DNA from 3 places in the Paenibacillus sp. FSL K6-0276 genome. Region 2 is predicted to be linked to each of the others. Evidence: a T-box and tRNA genes for the amino acid it is inferred to sense, from the RefSeq annotation. Region 2 holds a T-box; the other regions hold tRNA genes.
What was found. The T-box of region 2 lies ahead of MHH52_RS23220 (valine--tRNA ligase). A T-box ahead of a tRNA ligase gene usually reads a tRNA of that ligase, here a tRNA-Val.
Positions count from the first base shown of each region.

Region 1: it has a tRNA-Val gene. The T-box ahead of MHH52_RS23220 (valine--tRNA ligase) is inferred to sense a tRNA for this amino acid. The anticodon was not compared.
Region 3: it has a tRNA-Val gene. The T-box ahead of MHH52_RS23220 (valine--tRNA ligase) is inferred to sense a tRNA for this amino acid. The anticodon was not compared.

Region 1 is NZ_CP150276.1:5,485,843-5,492,081, forward strand. Features, by position in the region: gene MHH52_RS25850 (ImmA/IrrE family metallo-endopeptidase) at 1-312, shown strand, start outside; tRNA gene MHH52_RS25855 (tRNA-Pro) at 414-487, opposite strand; tRNA gene MHH52_RS25860 (tRNA-Gly) at 502-575, opposite strand; tRNA gene MHH52_RS25865 (tRNA-Pro) at 587-660, opposite strand; tRNA gene MHH52_RS25870 (tRNA-Arg) at 692-768, opposite strand; tRNA gene MHH52_RS25875 (tRNA-Gly) at 777-851, opposite strand; tRNA gene MHH52_RS25880 (tRNA-Leu) at 858-941, opposite strand; tRNA gene MHH52_RS25885 (tRNA-Lys) at 957-1,029, opposite strand; tRNA gene MHH52_RS25890 (tRNA-Gln) at 1,035-1,109, opposite strand; tRNA gene MHH52_RS25895 (tRNA-Val) at 1,162-1,237, opposite strand; tRNA gene MHH52_RS25900 (tRNA-Glu) at 1,278-1,352, opposite strand; tRNA gene MHH52_RS25905 (tRNA-Thr) at 1,364-1,439, opposite strand; tRNA gene MHH52_RS25910 (tRNA-Asn) at 1,441-1,516, opposite strand; rRNA gene rrf (5S ribosomal RNA) at 1,523-1,639, opposite strand; rRNA gene MHH52_RS25920 (23S ribosomal RNA) at 1,714-4,642, opposite strand; tRNA gene MHH52_RS25925 (tRNA-Ala) at 4,814-4,889, opposite strand; tRNA gene MHH52_RS25930 (tRNA-Ile) at 4,974-5,050, opposite strand; rRNA gene rrf (5S ribosomal RNA) at 5,088-5,204, opposite strand; rRNA gene MHH52_RS25940 (16S ribosomal RNA) at 5,329-6,239, opposite strand, start outside.
Region 2 is NZ_CP150276.1:4,894,302-4,900,540, forward strand. Features, by position in the region: gene MHH52_RS23215 (folylpolyglutamate synthase/dihydrofolate synthase family protein) at 1-484, opposite strand, end outside; gene MHH52_RS23220 (valine--tRNA ligase) at 490-3,126, opposite strand; T-box leader at 3,379-3,662, opposite strand; gene MHH52_RS23225 (LysM peptidoglycan-binding domain-containing protein) at 3,907-5,280, opposite strand; gene MHH52_RS23230 (hypothetical protein) at 5,357-5,584, shown strand; gene MHH52_RS23235 (RluA family pseudouridine synthase) at 5,737-6,239, opposite strand, start outside.
Region 3 is NZ_CP150276.1:933,852-940,090, reverse strand. Features, by position in the region: gene MHH52_RS04160 (sporulation protein Cse60) at 1-4, opposite strand, end outside; gene MHH52_RS04155 (GreA/GreB family elongation factor) at 401-856, shown strand; gene MHH52_RS04150 (YdeI/OmpD-associated family protein) at 953-1,417, opposite strand; tRNA gene MHH52_RS04145 (tRNA-Gly) at 1,529-1,599, opposite strand; tRNA gene MHH52_RS04140 (tRNA-Pro) at 1,612-1,685, opposite strand; tRNA gene MHH52_RS04135 (tRNA-Arg) at 1,716-1,792, opposite strand; tRNA gene MHH52_RS04130 (tRNA-Gly) at 1,803-1,877, opposite strand; tRNA gene MHH52_RS04125 (tRNA-Leu) at 1,885-1,969, opposite strand; tRNA gene MHH52_RS04120 (tRNA-Lys) at 1,984-2,059, opposite strand; tRNA gene MHH52_RS04115 (tRNA-Gln) at 2,067-2,141, opposite strand; tRNA gene MHH52_RS04110 (tRNA-Asp) at 2,158-2,235, opposite strand; tRNA gene MHH52_RS04105 (tRNA-Met) at 2,261-2,337, opposite strand; tRNA gene MHH52_RS04100 (tRNA-Met) at 2,410-2,486, opposite strand; tRNA gene MHH52_RS04095 (tRNA-Val) at 2,502-2,577, opposite strand; tRNA gene MHH52_RS04090 (tRNA-Glu) at 2,584-2,655, opposite strand; tRNA gene MHH52_RS04085 (tRNA-Ser) at 2,672-2,762, opposite strand; tRNA gene MHH52_RS04080 (tRNA-Asn) at 2,768-2,843, opposite strand; tRNA gene MHH52_RS04075 (tRNA-Ile) at 2,847-2,923, opposite strand; rRNA gene rrf (5S ribosomal RNA) at 2,981-3,097, opposite strand; rRNA gene MHH52_RS04065 (23S ribosomal RNA) at 3,173-6,101, opposite strand.

The DNA.
Region 1 (6,239 bases), 590 kb from region 2:
ACAGGCACAAAGGGATTATATTACCGAAAACTAAGAAGAAGATTTATCGTCATTCATAATGAGTTGCCAGTTGAGTGGCAGCGCTTCGTTTGTGCGCATGAATTAGGACATGATCGCCTTCATAAGGGGATTAACCGTTTTTTCCTGGAGGAAAGCTCCTACTTCTCTCCTGGGAAGCTTGAACGTCAAGCTAATCTCTTTGCCGTAAAGCTACTGTCAACAGGCAGCAATCCTGAGCAAGAAGAATCATGGAAAAGTTATTATCTACGGATTGGCATTCCACCGGAAGTCCGATTTCTTTTGGAAGAATGATAGAACATACCTTTCATGAATATATGCGTGTTTTTAATTAATACATAACAAAAAAAGCTCTTACCGAAGTAAGAGCTTTCTAAGAGCGATTAAGCTAAGTATCGGGATGACACGATTTGAACATGCGACCCCCTGGTCCCAAACCAGGTGCTCTACCAAGCTGAGCTACATCCCGTTACTATAAAATTATGGAGCGGGTGATGGGAATCGAACCCACGCTATCAGCTTGGAAGGCTGAAGTTCTACCATTGAACTACACCCGCAAAGGTGAAAATCGGGATGACACGATTTGAACATGCGACCCCCTGGTCCCAAACCAGGTGCTCTACCAAGCTGAGCTACATCCCGTTAAAATACTATAATTGCTTAATAAAAAAAATGGCGCGCCCTGAGAGATTCGAACTCCCGGCCTTTTGATTCGTAGTCAAACGCTCTATCCAGCTGAGCTAAGGGCGCAAAAATTATGGAGCGGACGACGGGAATCGAACCCGCGACCCTCGCCTTGGCAAGGCGATGCTCTACCGCTGAGCCACGTCCGCAATAAGTGGTGCGCGTGAAGGGACTTGAACCCCCACGTCGTGAAACGCCAGATCCTAAGTCTGGTGCGTCTGCCATTCCGCCACACGCGCATGTAATAATAAAAGTGAGCCATGAAGGACTCGAACCTTCGACACCCTGATTAAAAGTCAGGTGCTCTACCAACTGAGCTAATGGCTCGCACTTGGCTGGGGATATAGGATTCGAACCTATGAGTGACGGAGTCAAAGTCCGTTGCCTTACCGCTTGGCTAATCCCCATTGATGGATTCCTCTATGTTGCCCATAATCTCTTCGAATATCAAGAAGATTATGGTGGAGGCTGAGGGGATCGAACCCCCGACCCTCTGCTTGTAAGGCAGATGCTCTCCCAGCTGAGCTAAGCCTCCATATCTATGGGACCCTCAAGGGGTAAGGATAAGTAAAAGTTGGTGACCCGTATGGGATTCGAACCCATGTTACCTCCGTGAAAGGGAGGTGTCTTAACCCCTTGACCAACGGGCCTTGCAAATCTGTGGAGCTCTCAACCGGATTCGAACCGGTGACCTCTTCCTTACCATGGAAGCACTCTACCTGCTGAGCTATGAGAGCATGGCTCCCCGAACAGGACTCGAACCTGTGACAACTCGATTAACAGTCGAGTGCTCTACCAACTGAGCTATCAGGGAATATCCGCTTGGCAACGTCCTACTCTCCCAGGACCCTTCGGTCCAAGTACCATCGGCGCTGGAGGGCTTAACGGTCGTGTTCGGAATGGGTACGCGTGGAACCCCTCCGCTATCGCCACCAAACGGGCATTTACAGCGTAAATGCTCAGGCTTGATCGCCTGAAAACTGAATCCGAATCGAATTTGCATTTTAAGTATAGGATAAGCCCTCGACCGATTAGTATTGGTCAGCTCCATGCATTACTGCACTTCCACCTCCAACCTATCTACCTCGTCGTCTTCAAGGGGTCTTACTAATTGGGAAATCTCATCTTGAGGGGGGCTTCACGCTTAGATGCTTTCAGCGCTTATCCCGTCCGTACGTAGCTACCCAGCCATGCTTCTGGCGAAACAACTGGTGCACCAGCGGTACGTCCATCCCGGTCCTCTCGTACTAAGGACAGCTCCTCTCAAATTTCCTGCGCCCACGACAGATAGGGACCGAACTGTCTCACGACGTTCTGAACCCAGCTCGCGTACCGCTTTAATGGGCGAACAGCCCAACCCTTGGGACCTACTTCAGCCCCAGGATGCGATGAGCCGACATCGAGGTGCCAAACCTCCCCGTCGATGTGGACTCTTGGGGGAGATAAGCCTGTTATCCCCAGGGTAGCTTTTATCCGTTGAGCGATGGCCCTTCCATGCGGTACCACCGGATCACTAAGTCCGACTTTCGTCCCTGCTCGACTTGTAGGTCTCGCAGTCAAGCTCCCTTATGCCTTTGCACTCTTCGAATGATTTCCAACCATTCTGAGGGAACCTTGGAACGCCTCCGTTACTCTTTAGGAGGCGACCGCCCCAGTCAAACTGCCCGCCTGACACGGTCCCCGTACCCGGTAAGGGTACTAGGTTAGAACCTAGATACGATCAGGGTGGTATCCCAACGGCGCCTCCACCGAAGCTTGCGCTCCGATTTCTACGGCTCCCACCTATCCTGTACAGATCGTACCCAAATTCAATATCAAGCTGCAGTAAAGCTCCATGGGGTCTTTCCGTCTTGTCGCGGGTAACCTGCATCTTCACAGGTATTAAAATTTCACCGGATCTCTCGTTGAGACAGCGCCCAAGTCGTTACGCCATTCGTGCGGGTCAGAATTTACCTGACAAGGAATTTCGCTACCTTAGGACCGTTATAGTTACGGCCGCCGTTTACTGGGGCTTCGGTTCATAGCTTCGGGTTACCCCTAACCACTCCCCTTAACCTTCCAGCACCGGGCAGGCGTCAGCCCGTATACTTCGCCTTGCGGCTTCGCACAGACCTGTGTTTTTGCTAAACAGTCGCTTGGGCCTTTTCACTGCGGCCCCCTCGTGCTATTCACACTACCGGGGCACCCCTTCTCCCGAAGTTACGGGGTCATTTTGCCGAGTTCCTTAACGAGAGTTCTTCCGCGCGCCTTAGAATTCTCTTCTCGCCTACCTGTGTCGGTTTGCGGTACGGGCACCTTCTCCTGGCTAGAGGCTTTTCTTGGCAGTGTGAGATCATGACCTTCGCTACTGTAATTTTCGCTCCCCATCACAGCCCAGCCTTAATGATGTGCGGATTTGCCTACACATCAGCCTCACTGCTTAGACGGACATATCCATCAGTCCGCGTCACTACCCTCCTGCGTCACCCCATCGCTCATAGCGGATTACGGTGGTACAGTAATTTCAAACTGTTGTCCTTCGACTACGCCTTTCGGCCTCGCCTTAGGTCCCGACTTACCCTGAGCGGACGAGCCTTCCTCAGGAAACCTTGGGCTTTCGGCGGATCAGATTCTCACTGATCTTTTCGTTACTCATACCGGCATTCTCACTTGTATGCTGTCCAGCGCTCCTTACGGTACACCTTCAACCCACATACAACGCTCCCCTACCCCAGATACATACGTATCTAGCCATAGCTTCGGTGGTGTGTTTAGCCCCGTTACATTTTCGGCGCAGAGTCACTCGACCAGTGAGCTATTACGCACTCTTTCAATGGTGGCTGCTTCTAAGCCAACATCCTGGTTGTCTGTGCAACTCCACATCCTTTCCCACTTAACACACACTTGGGGACCTTAGCTGATGGTCTGGGCTGTTTCCCTTTTGACAATGGATCTTAGCACTCACTGTCTGACTCCCGGCAATAAGTATATGGCATTCGGAGTTTGACTGATCTTGGTAACCCTTGCGGGCCCCGCAACCAATCAGTGCTCTACCTCCACTACTCTTATACCGAGGCTAGCCCTAAAGCTATTTCGGGGAGAACCAGCTATCTCCGAGTTCGATTGGAATTTCTCCGCTACCCCCACCTCATCCCCGCATTTTTCAACATGCGTGGGTTCGGGCCTCCAGTGCGTGTTACCGCACCTTCACCCTGGACAGGGGTAGATCACACGGTTTCGGGTCTACGTCCACATACTAAATCGCCCTATTCAGACTCGCTTTCGCTGCGGCTCCGTCTTCTCGACTTAACCTTGCATGTTAAACGTAACTCGCCGGTTCATTCTACAAAAGGCACGCCATCACCCATAGATAGGGCTCTGACTTTTTGTAAGCACACGGTTTCAGGTTCTATTTCACTCCCCTTCCGGGGTGCTTTTCACCTTTCCCTCACGGTACTGTTTCACTATCGGTCGCCAGGTAGTATTTAGCCTTAGCAGATGGTCCTGCTGGATTCATACGGGGTTTCACGTGCCCCGCACTACTCGGGATCCGTCTCGGAGAGAACACAGTTTAGGTTACAGGGCTTTTACCTCTATCGCGGGCCTTTCCAGACCTCTTCGCCTACCATATTCCTTTGTAACTCCATGTGAGACGTCCCACAACCCCTAAGAGCAAGCTCTTAGGTTTAGGCTGTTCCGCGTTCGCTCGCCGCTACTGACGGAATCACTATTGTTTTCTCTTCCTCAGGGTACTTAGATGTTTCAGTTCCCCTGGTCTGCCTCTACATCTCCTATGTGTTCAGAGATGAGTAACTGCGAATTACCACAGCTGGGTTTCCCCATTCGGACACCCCCGGATCAAAGCTTGCTTACAGCTCCCCGAGGCAGTTTCGTTGTTCGCCACGTCCTTCGTCGGCTCCTGGCGCCTAGGCATCCTCCGTGTGCTCTTATTAGCTTAACCTTGATTTTTCCGCAGGAAAATATCATACAATGACATTTCTTTTGGAATCATCTCACTAATAACTTTAACTTGTTTGCACAAGTTGCTAAAAGATGTTCTAAAACGCAAATTCGTTTCGGTATCCAGTTTTCAAGGATCAATGTTAAAGAAGATATTGAATTTTAAAAATTATGGTGGAGCCAAGCGGGATCGAACCGCTGACCTCCTGCTTGCAAGGCAGGCGCTCTCCCAGCTGAGCTATGGCCCCATAAAATTCACTCCAAAAAGTGAAGTGTAGCTTCGAAGCTAATTCCGATTACTTTTCGGAGGCCTCATACTTTATAAAGTTATATGGTGGGCCTTGGTGGACTCGAACCACCGACCTCACCCTTATCAGAGGTGCGCTCTAACCAACTGAGCTAAAAGCCCATATAACATTGTGAATCAACCAAATAATTGATTGTTCGCTTGGCGGCGTCCTACTCTCCCAGGACCCTTCGGTCCAAGTACCATCGGCGCTGGAGGGCTTAACGGTCGTGTTCGGGATGGGTACGTGTGGAACCCCTCCGCTATCGCCACCAAACGCATATGAAAGAGACTTGCTCTTTCAAAACTGAACACGAGTGAGTGTTCGAACCCGAGGGTTCTATTGTGGAAGTTAAACTTCCAATTTGAATGTCTTCATTGCAGAAGACGATTCTCCATAGAAAGGAGGTGATCCAGCCGCACCTTCCGATACGGCTACCTTGTTACGACTTCACCCCAATCATCTACCCCACCTTCGGCGGCTGGCTCCCTTGCGGGTTACCCCACCGACTTCGGGTGTTGTAAACTCTCGTGGTGTGACGGGCGGTGTGTACAAGACCCGGGAACGTATTCACCGCGGCATGCTGATCCGCGATTACTAGCAATTCCGACTTCATGCAGGCGAGTTGCAGCCTGCAATCCGAACTGAGACCGGCTTTGATGGGATTGGCTTCACCTCGCGGTTTCGCTTCCCGTTGTACCGGCCATTGTAGTACGTGTGTAGCCCAGGTCATAAGGGGCATGATGATTTGACGTCATCCCCACCTTCCTCCGGTTTGTCACCGGCAGTCACTCTAGAGTGCCCAACATTACTTGCTGGCAACTAAAGTTAAGGGTTGCGCTCGTTGCGGGACTTAACCCAACATCTCACGACACGAGCTGACGACAACCATGCACCACCTGTCTCCTCTGTCCCGAAGGCCGCCACTATCTCTAGTGGATTCAGAGGGATGTCAAGACCTGGTAAGGTTCTTCGCGTTGCTTCGAATTAAACCACATACTCCACTGCTTGTGCGGGTCCCCGTCAATTCCTTTGAGTTTCAGTCTTGCGACCGTACTCCCCAGGCGGAGTGCTTACTGTGTTAACTTCGGCACCAAGGGTATCGAAACCCCTAACACCTAGCACTCATCGTTTACGGCGTGGACTACCAGGGTATCTAATCCTGTTTGCTCCCCACGCTTTCGCGCCTCAGCGTCAGTTACAGCCCAGAAAGTCGCCTTCGCCACTGGTGTTCCTCCACATATCTACGCATTTCACCGCTACACGTGGAATTCCACTTTCCTCTTCTGTACTCAAGCCACCCAGTTTCCA
Region 2 (6,239 bases):
TTCCCCCAAGCCCGGTCTCCCATACGACAACATCAGGACAAGAGACGCCCGCAAAAAATAGAATGGCCACAGCTGTAGTTACCTCGAACATCGTAGGTGAGCCAAACTCCGTTTCCGCAATTTCTTGGACCAATGGGCGTAGTTGGTTAACAAGCTCGATAAGAGTTTCTTCAGAGATGTCCGTATTATTAAATTGGAACCTGTTTGTGAACTTTGTAATATACGGAGACGTAAAGGTGCCAACAGAATAGCCGCTTTGAATAAGTGCACTAGATAAAAAAGCACAAGTAGAACCTTTGCCGTTCGTACCCGCCACATGAATAAATTTCAGTCGACGGTGCGGATTTCCCAGCTTGTCCATCAACATCTCAATTCTATCTAAACCTGGCCGGATCCCAAAAGGGATTAGGCTCTTGATCCAATCAACCGCTTCGGTGTATGTCGCAAGAGGGGCGGTGTTTCCGCCCCGATTTAGGTCATCCATGTCTCTTATCCTCTCAGCTCTGCGATGCGGGCAAGTACTTTCTCACGTTTAGCAGAATAATCTGCCTGCTTCGCCCGTTCCTCTTCGATAACTTTAGCAGGAGCCTTGGCCACGAAGCCTTGATTGCTCAACTTTTTCTCTACGCGTTCTACTTCGCTGTTCAGCGTCTGTACTTCTTTTTCCAGACGAGCGATTTCTTGTTCAATATCAATGAGTCCCGACAATGGCAGAAGCAGTTCTGCTCCTGTTACTACAGCGGACATTACCTTATCCGGCGTTTCCGGATTCAGGCCAGCTTCGAAAGAAGACGTATTGCAGAAGCGTCCAATATAGTTGTCGTTACGAGTGATAATACTCAGCGTCTCTTCATTACCCGCTTTGATGATCAATTCAACCTTTTTGCTCATCGGTACATTCACTTCAGCACGGATATTACGAACGGCCCGGATTACATCCATCAACAGGTTCATTTCCGCTACCGCCTGCGGGTTCTCCAGAGCAGCATCATACTCTGGCCATGCAGCCAGGGTAATCGTCTCCCCTTCATGTGGCAGGTGCTGCCAGATTTCTTCCGAAATAAACGGCATAAACGGATGAATCAGACGCATTGTGCGATCTAGTACATAGGCAAGTACAGACTGTGTCTTAGCTTTGGCTGCGACGTCTGATCCGTAAAGTGACAGCTTCGCGAACTCAATATACCAGTCACACAGATCGTCCCAGATGAAATTGTACAATTGGCGGCCGGTCTCACCGAACTCGTACGAGTCAATTAGACGCGTAATTTCACGAGAAGTTTCGTTCAGACGGTGCAGAATCCAGCGATCAGCAGTACTTAACTCACCAGTAATGTCAATATTCTCAAAGCTTACACCTTCCAAATTCATGAGGGCAAAGCGTGACGCATTCCAGATCTTATTGGCAAAATTACGCGCCTGCTCAACCTTTTCCCAGCGGAAACGCAGATCCTGTCCAGCTGTGCTTCCGGTAGAAATCATGTAGCGCATTGCATCTGCGCCATACTTCTCGATGACTTCAAGCGGGTCTACGCCGTTTCCGAGCGACTTGGACATTTTTTGGCCTTCGGAATCCCGTACTAATCCATGCATCAATACATCGGAGAATGGTTTCTCTCCGGTAAATTCGAGGGCTGAGAAGATCATCCGCGCTACCCAGAAATAAATAATATCGTAGCCCGTTACGAGCACATCGTTCGGATAGTAGCGTTTGAAATCTGCACTGTTCTCATCCGGCCACCCTAGAGTGGCGAACGGCCACAGATTGGAGCTGAACCAAGTATCCAGTACATCCTCGTCCTGTTTCAAATCAGTTAAGCCGCTGATCCGGCGCGCTTCTTCCTCGTCATTCGCCACAACCACTTCACCAGTAGACTCGGAATACCAAGCTGGAATACGATGTCCCCACCACAGCTGGCGGGAAATACACCAATCGCGTACGTTCTCGATCCAATTCAGGTAAGTTCTCTCGAAACGGTCCGGTACAAAGTTAACCCCGTTACCATCCTTCTGTGCATTGATCGCAGCTTCGGCGAGGGGCTGCATCTTCACGAACCATTGTGTGGACAAGTATGGCTCAACAACGGCTCCAGAGCGTTCGCTGTGTCCCACTTGATGCACATGATCTTCAATAGAGATCAGTACACCTTGTTCCTTCAGGTCAGCCGTGATAGCCTTACGGCATACACTCCGGTCTTGACCTTGGTAAGGTCCTGCTTCCTCATTCATCGTACCGCTCTCATCCATTACGTTGATCTGCGGTAAGTTGTGACGTTGACCCATCTCGAAGTCATTCGGGTCATGAGCCGGAGTAATCTTAACTGCACCACTACCAAACTCTTTGTCTACATAATCATCAGCGATAATTGGAATCTCACGACCGATAATCGGCAGGATCAACGTTTTGCCGATCAGATCTTTATAACGATCGTCTTCCGGATGAACAGCAACCGCCGTATCGCCCAGCATCGTCTCCGGACGTGTAGTCGCTACTGTAATAAATCCGCTACCGTCTTTGAGCGGGTAACGCAGGTGATACAAGTGTCCGTTAACTTCCTTATATTCAACCTCGATATCCGACAATGCCGTGCGGGCAGCAGGGTCCCAGTTAATAATGCGTTTGCCGCGGTAGATCAAGCCTTTATTGTAGAGCTTAACGAATACCTCGCGTACAGCTTTCGACAAACCTTCATCCAAGGTAAAACGTTCGCGGGAATAGTCAAGGGAAAGCCCCATTTTAGCCCACTGTTCATGAATGGTGTTGGCATATTTATCTTTCCAGTCCCACACCTGCTCTAGAAACTTCTCACGTCCGAGATCATGTCTAGAAATTCCCTGCTCGCGCAGCTTTTGCTCTACCTTCGTCTGTGTTGCGATACCGGCATGGTCCGTACCCGGTAGCCAAAGCGTGTCGAAGCCCTGCATCCGTTTCGTACGAATCAGGATATCCTGAAGCGTGAAATCGAGCGCATGCCCAATGTGCAGCATTCCCGTTACATTTGGTGGTGGGATTACAATGCTATATGCTTTCGCATCTGGACGCCCGCCTGCACGGAAATACCCACCTTCTGTCCAGTAGGAATACCACTTGGTTTCTGCCGATTTCGGATCATACGTTGTTGGCATTTCGTTCTTAGAGTCATTCGCAGCGGCAGCATCTGCCGCTGTATCTTGCAGATTCGGCAACTCTGTCCCTGATAGATTGTTTTGGTCAGCCATTCTCTGATACCTCCACTTGGTTACTTGTAGTTTCTTAATAAGAAACAACGTTGTCTCGTTCTTTACCCATGACAACTGTTTCTCGTAAAAAATAAGAACGATGTACGGAGTGAAACTTATACATTCTTATATTTTGAGAAAACAAAAAGACCCCTCGTCTCAAAGGACGAAAGGCCATTCTTTCGCGGTACCACCTTTGTTTCGCGCCAATGAAAAATAAACCTACACTTCTCTCACCCTACGGTTCAGAAGCTTAGCGCGACACTCATACAGATAACGGCTGCTACCGGCCACATCCTAACTTATCTTTCATACCTATGAAGACAAGCTCAGAAGGGCGACTCCGGGGCGACTTCGGTGGCTGTATCCTACGGAATGTCACAGCACTTGCATTCCGCTCTCTGAAGGGCTGACCGCCTACTCTTCCCGTTCCCAGTCTTTACTTAGATATTGCTTACTCCATAATACATTTTGAGTCATCCCTAGTCAACCTGGATAAGCCTTTACAGCAGGACTTTGACGCTGAACTTCGACTTATGGCGTACTTATACCGAAATTTCATTTATTTCAACACGCCGCTTGTAGTAGAGGCCCAGTGTTCTAATGTTCTACGGTCACATGACAAAAATCCCGATCTTCTATCAGATCGGGATTCACCTATTCATGTGTCTAAGCATTGCATTTCTATTACGGAATGTACAACACTTGCCCTTCCTCTACACTCTGCCCAGACAAACGATTATACATCCCCAGTTCCCGTGCACTTAGCTGATACTTCTCTGCGATCGTATCCAGCGTTTCTTCACGCTGCACGATGCAAAGGCGAACCTTACGGAACAAGTTAGTGCCATCTGCTCCGGTAATGAATCTGCTCTTCCACTCCGTATTATTTCCAGCCTCTGGAATAATCGCTGCAGCAGATGCATTTCCTTCAGACTGGAGAGCTTCCTGTTCTTTACGGGAACGACTAGAGCTGAGTAATGAAGAGAAGGTGAGATGTTCTTTTACCGGAACCTCTGCTTCTTTCTTGCTTCCTAGAGCAATCTTAAGATCTTGCTTCTCCTCTGGCTGTGGCACAGTCTCCTGAGAAACAAAGACTTCGTTCGCATTCTCACTAATCGGCTGAGCATTCTCTTCTTGTGCGTGAAGCTTATTGTTTGCCTCGTTTTCTGAAGCGAATACAGCGATATCTTGGTCTGCATCAGCAATAGCTGCTGGAACAACGGGCTCTCTAGAGGCAAAAGTATATTCAGCTTCTTGTTCCTGATCCACTTCGCTCGCCTGGCTAACTTGATTCAGCTGAGATACCTCAGCTTCCTCATTCTGTGACTCAGCTTTAAACCAGTAATCCGCTATTCCTGCTTTGGAATCCTCTGATTGCGAATCCAGACTATGCGTCCGAGCTTTCGCGCCCTTGTCCTTCTCATGAGCGGATGAGAAATTAACTATAGGGGACGAATAACCAGCTCCGCTCGAGACCAGTGGGGCCTCTGATGCTCCTGCATTCGCTTCGGCATGCTCATGTTCTTCTACGGCAACCTCCGATGCACCCTCACCAAAGGTCCACTGTGAATTTTCATAAAGCGCATCACTTTCGTGTTCTTGGTTCTCTGCAGATGCTTCTATCACCCTGTCATCTTCGAGAGGGGAATAGGCAACTGTATACTCTTCCTGCTGCCAGGCCGGTTGTGGTTGAGGTTCCGCACCACCGATTCCCCGCAGCGATAGTACGCCAGTTATATTCACAGTACGCATCGTGAGCAGATCAATATCAAAATTCTCGATCTCCACCCCAATATCTTCAATCGAGCTGACGCGTGTAAGCGGAACAGTGATTTCAACGGGAATGGCGTGCTCCAGACGCTGGGTTCGGTCATCCTCACTCCGGTAGAGTCCGGTAAGCAACAGCTGACCATATAACTCGGCACGATCCTCCCGCTGAATCACCTGGATTTCCGGAAGTAGTTCAACCTCCTCCAGCTCAGCTATTCCCGGAAGCTCTTCCGATAGGTGAATGCGTTCATAAATATCAAACCGCAAGCCGTGGGACTGATCAAACACGGGATATGTCCTCCTTCTTGGCATAATCTAACCCTGAGACAGGCCCAGAGCATAAGCCCAAAATGTTACTCCCCACATGTATATGCTTCAAACAGGAAGGCATGACAACTTTGGTAGCACTAACCGGACAGGATGCAAAAAATGTGAACTGAAAGGGATGATCGAACTCTCCTTGTGCAAATATACCCTGCTCCGCATGAACAAAGTATTATATGCTGCTTTTGCTATTAGAACATGGATAGATGTTTCTTTCCAAGAAAAAACGACGTTGTCGTCCTTCAAAGATGACAACCGTTTCTCGTAGAAATATAAGGATAATGTATAATGTGAAACTTATAATTTCTTATATTTTGAAAAAAAATAGAAATTTACTCACTCTACGAAAATTAGATGTAAAAAAGAACCGTAGAACCAGCTTTTGCTGATTATACGGTTCTTTGGGTTACGACATAGCCGTCAAGGCGCTTCAGACAGCAGCTCCCGCAGCTGTAGCATATCCTCTGGCCACGGATCATTGACTTCCAACTGTTCTCCGCTCCAAGGGTGGCAGAAGGACAACGACTTACCGTGAAGCGCATGGCGGCCAGCAGCGCTGGAGGCCCAGACTGGGCCGCCATATAGCGCATCCCCATACAAGGGATGACCCATATGGCTGAGATGGACGCGAATCTGATGCGTCCGGCCGGTCTCCAGCTGCACATGCACCAGGCTCCCGCCATGCAGGGGCTCGCACTCGATGATTCGAGTCACGGCGGATTGTCCGCCGGGCGAGACCCGTCTCCGCGCCGCATGATGACGATCGCGCCCTATCGGTGCGTCGATCACCTTAAGCGTAGGCGGCACTGTACCTTCTACGATCGCGGCGTATAGCCGCGAGATGCTTTTTTCACGCATATTCTCGTCTAGGACAAGCTGTGCGAACTCATTCTTCGCATACATCACCGGGCCTGTTGTATCCT
Region 3 (6,239 bases), 2.2 Mb from region 2:
TCATCCTGATCTCTCCTTTGATAAATTTATTAGTTACTTTTTATGTCTAGATTCTATAGGTAAACTCAACGAAATGTACATGGCGTATCACTCCCCTGGTAACATTTAATGTAAAAATATCTTCAAAATATAGTATAGGCATTCCGCAGTTTTCTACGAAATGCCTATAACATCAGCCTATCATAGCACCCAACTATACAATAGTCAAACGTTTTAAATACAATATTTAGTAAGAATTAATTGCCTTTACAAAATGGATTGGATTTACATATAGAAGCTGTTATACTGATCAGAAGGTCTCCACTGGGGGACCTCTATTTGTATAGGAGGGATTTTAATATGGCAACTCGTCATAACAAATTCACAAAGAATGTGCTAATTAGAGGGGGTGAAATCTACTATGAACCATAGTCTAATCTATGAAGGCTCAAGGACACAATTGGTCCAGCAGCTTATCTATTTTGATGAGGAAAAAATCGCATTTCTAAATCAGTATTTCCCAGAACGAAGCAAACAAAGAAGCAACGCTGAAACGCTGTTGTCCCGTTATTGCTCCGAGCTGGAACAATTACTATCCCGTTTTAATGGTGAAGAATTGAACTCGCTCGTATTGATTGGAAGTCAGCTTCAGCTTCGATACTTAGACGACAATACTACAGATACCTACACCATCGTATTTCCAAACCAGGCTGAACCCAATGATAACAGGATTTCAATGTTCTCGCCTATAGGCATGCAGTTGCTGTTGGCTCAGCTCGGCAGTACATGTCAGCTAGCTATACCTTCAGGTGAGTTATCGGTAAAGATCGAAAGTATTAAGTTTGTGAATTGTGGTGAGGTAGCCGTTCTTATTTAAGCCAACTCGCACATATAACCAACATAAACAGCGTCCCTTTCCAATCATATGGAAGAGGACGCTGTTCATCTATTCAGCCTGCTCAGCTCTTCATACTCATTTAAGCTTCAATCCTTCTGCCAGCTTATTAACTGACTTTTCGATCCGTGATGCTCTGGTTTCAGGTCTTTTCGCCCCTTCAATCCAGACCACATATTCTTTCTGATAAGAATAAGCCAGACTGTTAAAATAAGTTTCTGCCTGCTCATGGGCACTCAGTACGTCGAGAAAATCTTCTGGCGCTTCTACCTCCCGTAATTGATGATCTTGCTCCATCGTCACACGCACGGTGTCTCCAGACTGGGCCTCGGCTAGGTCCCGTAGTTCTTTCTTTACCACCATAAAATGCTTCCCGTTTCCATGGGGCATAAGCGTTCCTCTATAGAGGATACCATTTACACTTCCTTTTACCTGTACCCTGGATTTGGTTTCAAATACTTCCTCTGTATCAAAAGGGACGTTAAGATAAGTCCAGCTTCCATTCGCATCAGGTCTCACTAATTTAGCTTCAAATTCGAACATAGCTACCTCCTCAAATTCCTCTAATAAAATCCCTAGGTTCTATTGTATCCATACGAGCGTAGCTATACAAAAAAACACCTACCTATAATAGGCAGGTGTTTCTTAATTATAAGCGGGTGATGGGAATCGAACCCACGCTATCAGCTTGGAAGGCTGAAGTTCTACCATTGAACTACACCCGCAAAGGTATAAAATCGGGATGACACGATTTGAACATGCGACCCCCTGGTCCCAAACCAGGTGCTCTACCAAGCTGAGCTACATCCCGTCAAAACATATAATTGCTTAGTAATAAAAATGGTGCGCCCTGAGAGATTCGAACTCCCGGCCTTTTGATTCGTAGTCAAACGCTCTATCCAGCTGAGCTAAGGGCGCAAAATTTATATGGAGCGGACGACGGGAATCGAACCCGCGACCCTCGCCTTGGCAAGGCGATGCTCTACCGCTGAGCCACGTCCGCAAAAACATGGTGCGCGTGAAGGGACTCGAACCCCCACGTCGTGAAACGCCAGATCCTAAGTCTGGTGCGTCTGCCAATTCCGCCACACGCGCACACTTTAAAATAATGGTGAGCCATGAAGGACTCGAACCTTCGACACCCTGATTAAAAGTCAGGTGCTCTACCAACTGAGCTAATGGCTCTCATAAATGGCTGGGGATATAGGATTTGAACCTATGCATGACGGAGTCAAAGTCCGTTGCCTTACCGCTTGGCTAATCCCCAACAATAATTAACTAAATGGCGGAACCGACGGGATTCGAACCCGCGATCTCCTGCGTGACAGGCAGGCATGTTAGGCCAACTACACCACGGTTCCATAGACATAATGCATAAGTGTAAATTGGTTGCGGGGGCAGGATTTGAACCTGCGGCCTTCGGGTTATGAGCCCGACGAGCTACCGGGCTGCTCCACCCCGCGTCATTTAATAATTATATACTATTCATTTACACTAAACCAGCTAGTCCCAAAACATAATGCTTAAGGAAAATTTGGTTGCGGGGGCAGGATTTGAACCTGCGGCCTTCGGGTTATGAGCCCGACGAGCTACCGGGCTGCTCCACCCCGCGTCGTTTAAATGAATATGGTGGAGGCTGAGGGGATCGAACCCCCGACCCTCTGCTTGTAAGGCAGATGCTCTCCCAGCTGAGCTAAGCCTCCATGTTATGACCCGTATGGGATTCGAACCCATGTTACCTCCGTGAAAGGGAGGTGTCTTAACCCCTTGACCAACGGGCCATGCTAATAAACTTTATGGCGGAGAGAGGGATTCGAACCCTCGAGACGCTTGTGGCGCCTACACGATTTCCAATCGTGCTCCTTCGGCCAAACTCGGACACCTCTCCATAAATGGCTCCCCGAACAGGACTCGAACCTGTGACAACTCGATTAACAGTCGAGTGCTCTACCAACTGAGCTATCAGGGAATATGGTGGGCCTTAGTGGACTCGAACCACCGACCTCACCCTTATCAGGGGTGCGCTCTAACCAGCTGAGCTAAAGGCCCTTTTCTGACATATGAATATTAAGGGCAAAAAAAATACCACGGGTAATGTGGTTGTCCGCTTGGCGACGTCCTACTCTCCCAGGACCCTTCGGTCCAAGTACCATCGGCGCTGGAGGGCTTAACGGTCGTGTTCGGGATGGGTACGTGTGGAACCCCTCCGCTATCGCCACCAAACGGGCATTTACAGCGTAAATGCTCAGGCTTGAGTCGCCTGAAAACTGAATCCGAATCGAATTTGCGTTTTAAGTATAGGATAAGCCCTCGACCGATTAGTATTGGTTAGCTCCATGCATTACTGCACTTCCACCTCCAACCTATCTACCTCGTCGTCTTCAAGGGGTCTTACTAATTGGGAAATCTCATCTTGAGGGGGGCTTCACGCTTAGATGCTTTCAGCGCTTATCCCGTCCGTACGTAGCTACCCAGCCATGCTTCTGGCGAAACAACTGGTGCACCAGCGGTACGTCCATCCCGGTCCTCTCGTACTAAGGACAGCTCCTCTCAAATTTCCTGCGCCCACGACAGATAGGGACCGAACTGTCTCACGACGTTCTGAACCCAGCTCGCGTACCGCTTTAATGGGCGAACAGCCCAACCCTTGGGACCTACTTCAGCCCCAGGATGCGATGAGCCGACATCGAGGTGCCAAACCTCCCCGTCGATGTGGACTCTTGGGGGAGATAAGCCTGTTATCCCCAGGGTAGCTTTTATCCGTTGAGCGATGGCCCTTCCATGCGGTACCACCGGATCACTAAGTCCGACTTTCGTCCCTGCTCGACTTGTAGGTCTCGCAGTCAAGCTCCCTTATGCCTTTGCACTCTTCGAATGATTTCCAACCATTCTGAGGGAACCTTGGAACGCCTCCGTTACTCTTTAGGAGGCGACCGCCCCAGTCAAACTGCCCGCCTGACACGGTCCCCGTACCCGGTTAGGGTACTAGGTTAGAACCTAGATACGATCAGGGTGGTATCCCAACGGCGCCTCCACCGAAGCTTGCGCTCCGATTTCTACGGCTCCCACCTATCCTGTACAGATCGTACCCAAATTCAATATCAAGCTGCAGTAAAGCTCCATGGGGTCTTTCCGTCTTGTCGCGGGTAACCTGCATCTTCACAGGTATTAAAATTTCACCGGATCTCTCGTTGAGACAGCGCCCAAGTCGTTACGCCATTCGTGCGGGTCAGAATTTACCTGACAAGGAATTTCGCTACCTTAGGACCGTTATAGTTACGGCCGCCGTTTACTGGGGCTTCGGTTCATAGCTTCGGGTTACCCCTAACCACTCCCCTTAACCTTCCAGCACCGGGCAGGCGTCAGCCCGTATACTTCGCCTTGCGGCTTCGCACAGACCTGTGTTTTTGCTAAACAGTCGCTTGGGCCTTTTCACTGCGGCCCCCTCGTGCTATTCACACTACCGGGGCACCCCTTCTCCCGAAGTTACGGGGTCATTTTGCCGAGTTCCTTAACGAGAGTTCTTCCGCGCGCCTTAGAATTCTCTTCTCGCCTACCTGTGTCGGTTTGCGGTACGGGCACCTTCTCCTGGCTAGAGGCTTTTCTTGGCAGTGTGAGATCATGACCTTCGCTACTGTAATTTTCGCTCCCCATCACAGCCCAGCCTTAATGATGTGCGGATTTGCCTACACATCAGCCTCACTGCTTAGACGGACATATCCATCAGTCCGCGTCACTACCCTCCTGCGTCACCCCATCGCTCATAGCGGATTACGGTGGTACAGTAATTTCAAACTGTTGTCCTTCGACTACGCCTTTCGGCCTCGCCTTAGGTCCCGACTTACCCTGAGCGGACGAGCCTTCCTCAGGAAACCTTGGGCTTTCGGCGGATCAGATTCTCACTGATCTTTTCGTTACTCATACCGGCATTCTCACTTGTATGCTGTCCAGCGCTCCTTACGGTACACCTTCAACCCACATACAACGCTCCCCTACCCCAGATACATACGTATCTAGCCATAGCTTCGGTGGTGTGTTTAGCCCCGTTACATTTTCGGCGCAGAGTCACTCGACCAGTGAGCTATTACGCACTCTTTCAATGGTGGCTGCTTCTAAGCCAACATCCTGGTTGTCTGTGCAACTCCACATCCTTTCCCACTTAACACACACTTGGGGACCTTAGCTGATGGTCTGGGCTGTTTCCCTTTTGACAATGGATCTTAGCACTCACTGTCTGACTCCCGGCAATAAGTATATGGCATTCGGAGTTTGACTGATCTTGGTAACCCTTGCGGGCCCCGCAACCAATCAGTGCTCTACCTCCACTACTCTTATACCGAGGCTAGCCCTAAAGCTATTTCGGGGAGAACCAGCTATCTCCGAGTTCGATTGGAATTTCTCCGCTACCCCCACCTCATCCCCGCATTTTTCAACATGCGTGGGTTCGGGCCTCCAGTGCGTGTTACCGCACCTTCACCCTGGACAGGGGTAGATCACACGGTTTCGGGTCTACGTCCACATACTAAATCGCCCTATTCAGACTCGCTTTCGCTGCGGCTCCGTCTTCTCGACTTAACCTTGCATGTTAAACGTAACTCGCCGGTTCATTCTACAAAAGGCACGCCATCACCCATAGATAGGGCTCTGACTTTTTGTAAGCACACGGTTTCAGGTTCTATTTCACTCCCCTTCCGGGGTGCTTTTCACCTTTCCCTCACGGTACTGTTTCACTATCGGTCGCCAGGTAGTATTTAGCCTTAGCAGATGGTCCTGCTGGATTCATACGGGGTTTCACGTGCCCCGCACTACTCGGGATCCGTCTCGGAGAGAACACAGTTTAGGTTACAGGGCTTTTACCTCTATCGCGGGCCTTTCCAGACCTCTTCACCTACCATATTCCTTTGTAACTCCATGTGAGACGTCCCACAACCCCTAAGAGCAAGCTCTTAGGTTTAGGCTGTTCCGCGTTCGCTCGCCGCTACTGACGGAATCACTATTGTTTTCTCTTCCTCAGGGTACTTAGATGTTTCAGTTCCCCTGGTCTGCCTCTACATCTCCTATGTGTTCAGAGATGAGTAACTGCGAATTACCACAGCTGGGTTTCCCCATTCGGACACCCCCGGATCAAAGCTTGCTTACAGCTCCCCGAGGCAGTTTCGTTGTTCGCCACGTCCTTCGTCGGCTCCTGGCGCCTAGGCATCCTCCGTGTGCTCTTATTAGCTTAACCTCAATTTTCTCCGTAGGAGAAATATTGCACATTGAATGAATTCAACACACTTTACTTCTTTCGGATTCCATTGTATTCACTAATAACATTTACTTGTTTACACAAGTTGCTAAAAGATGTTCTAAAACGCAAATTCGT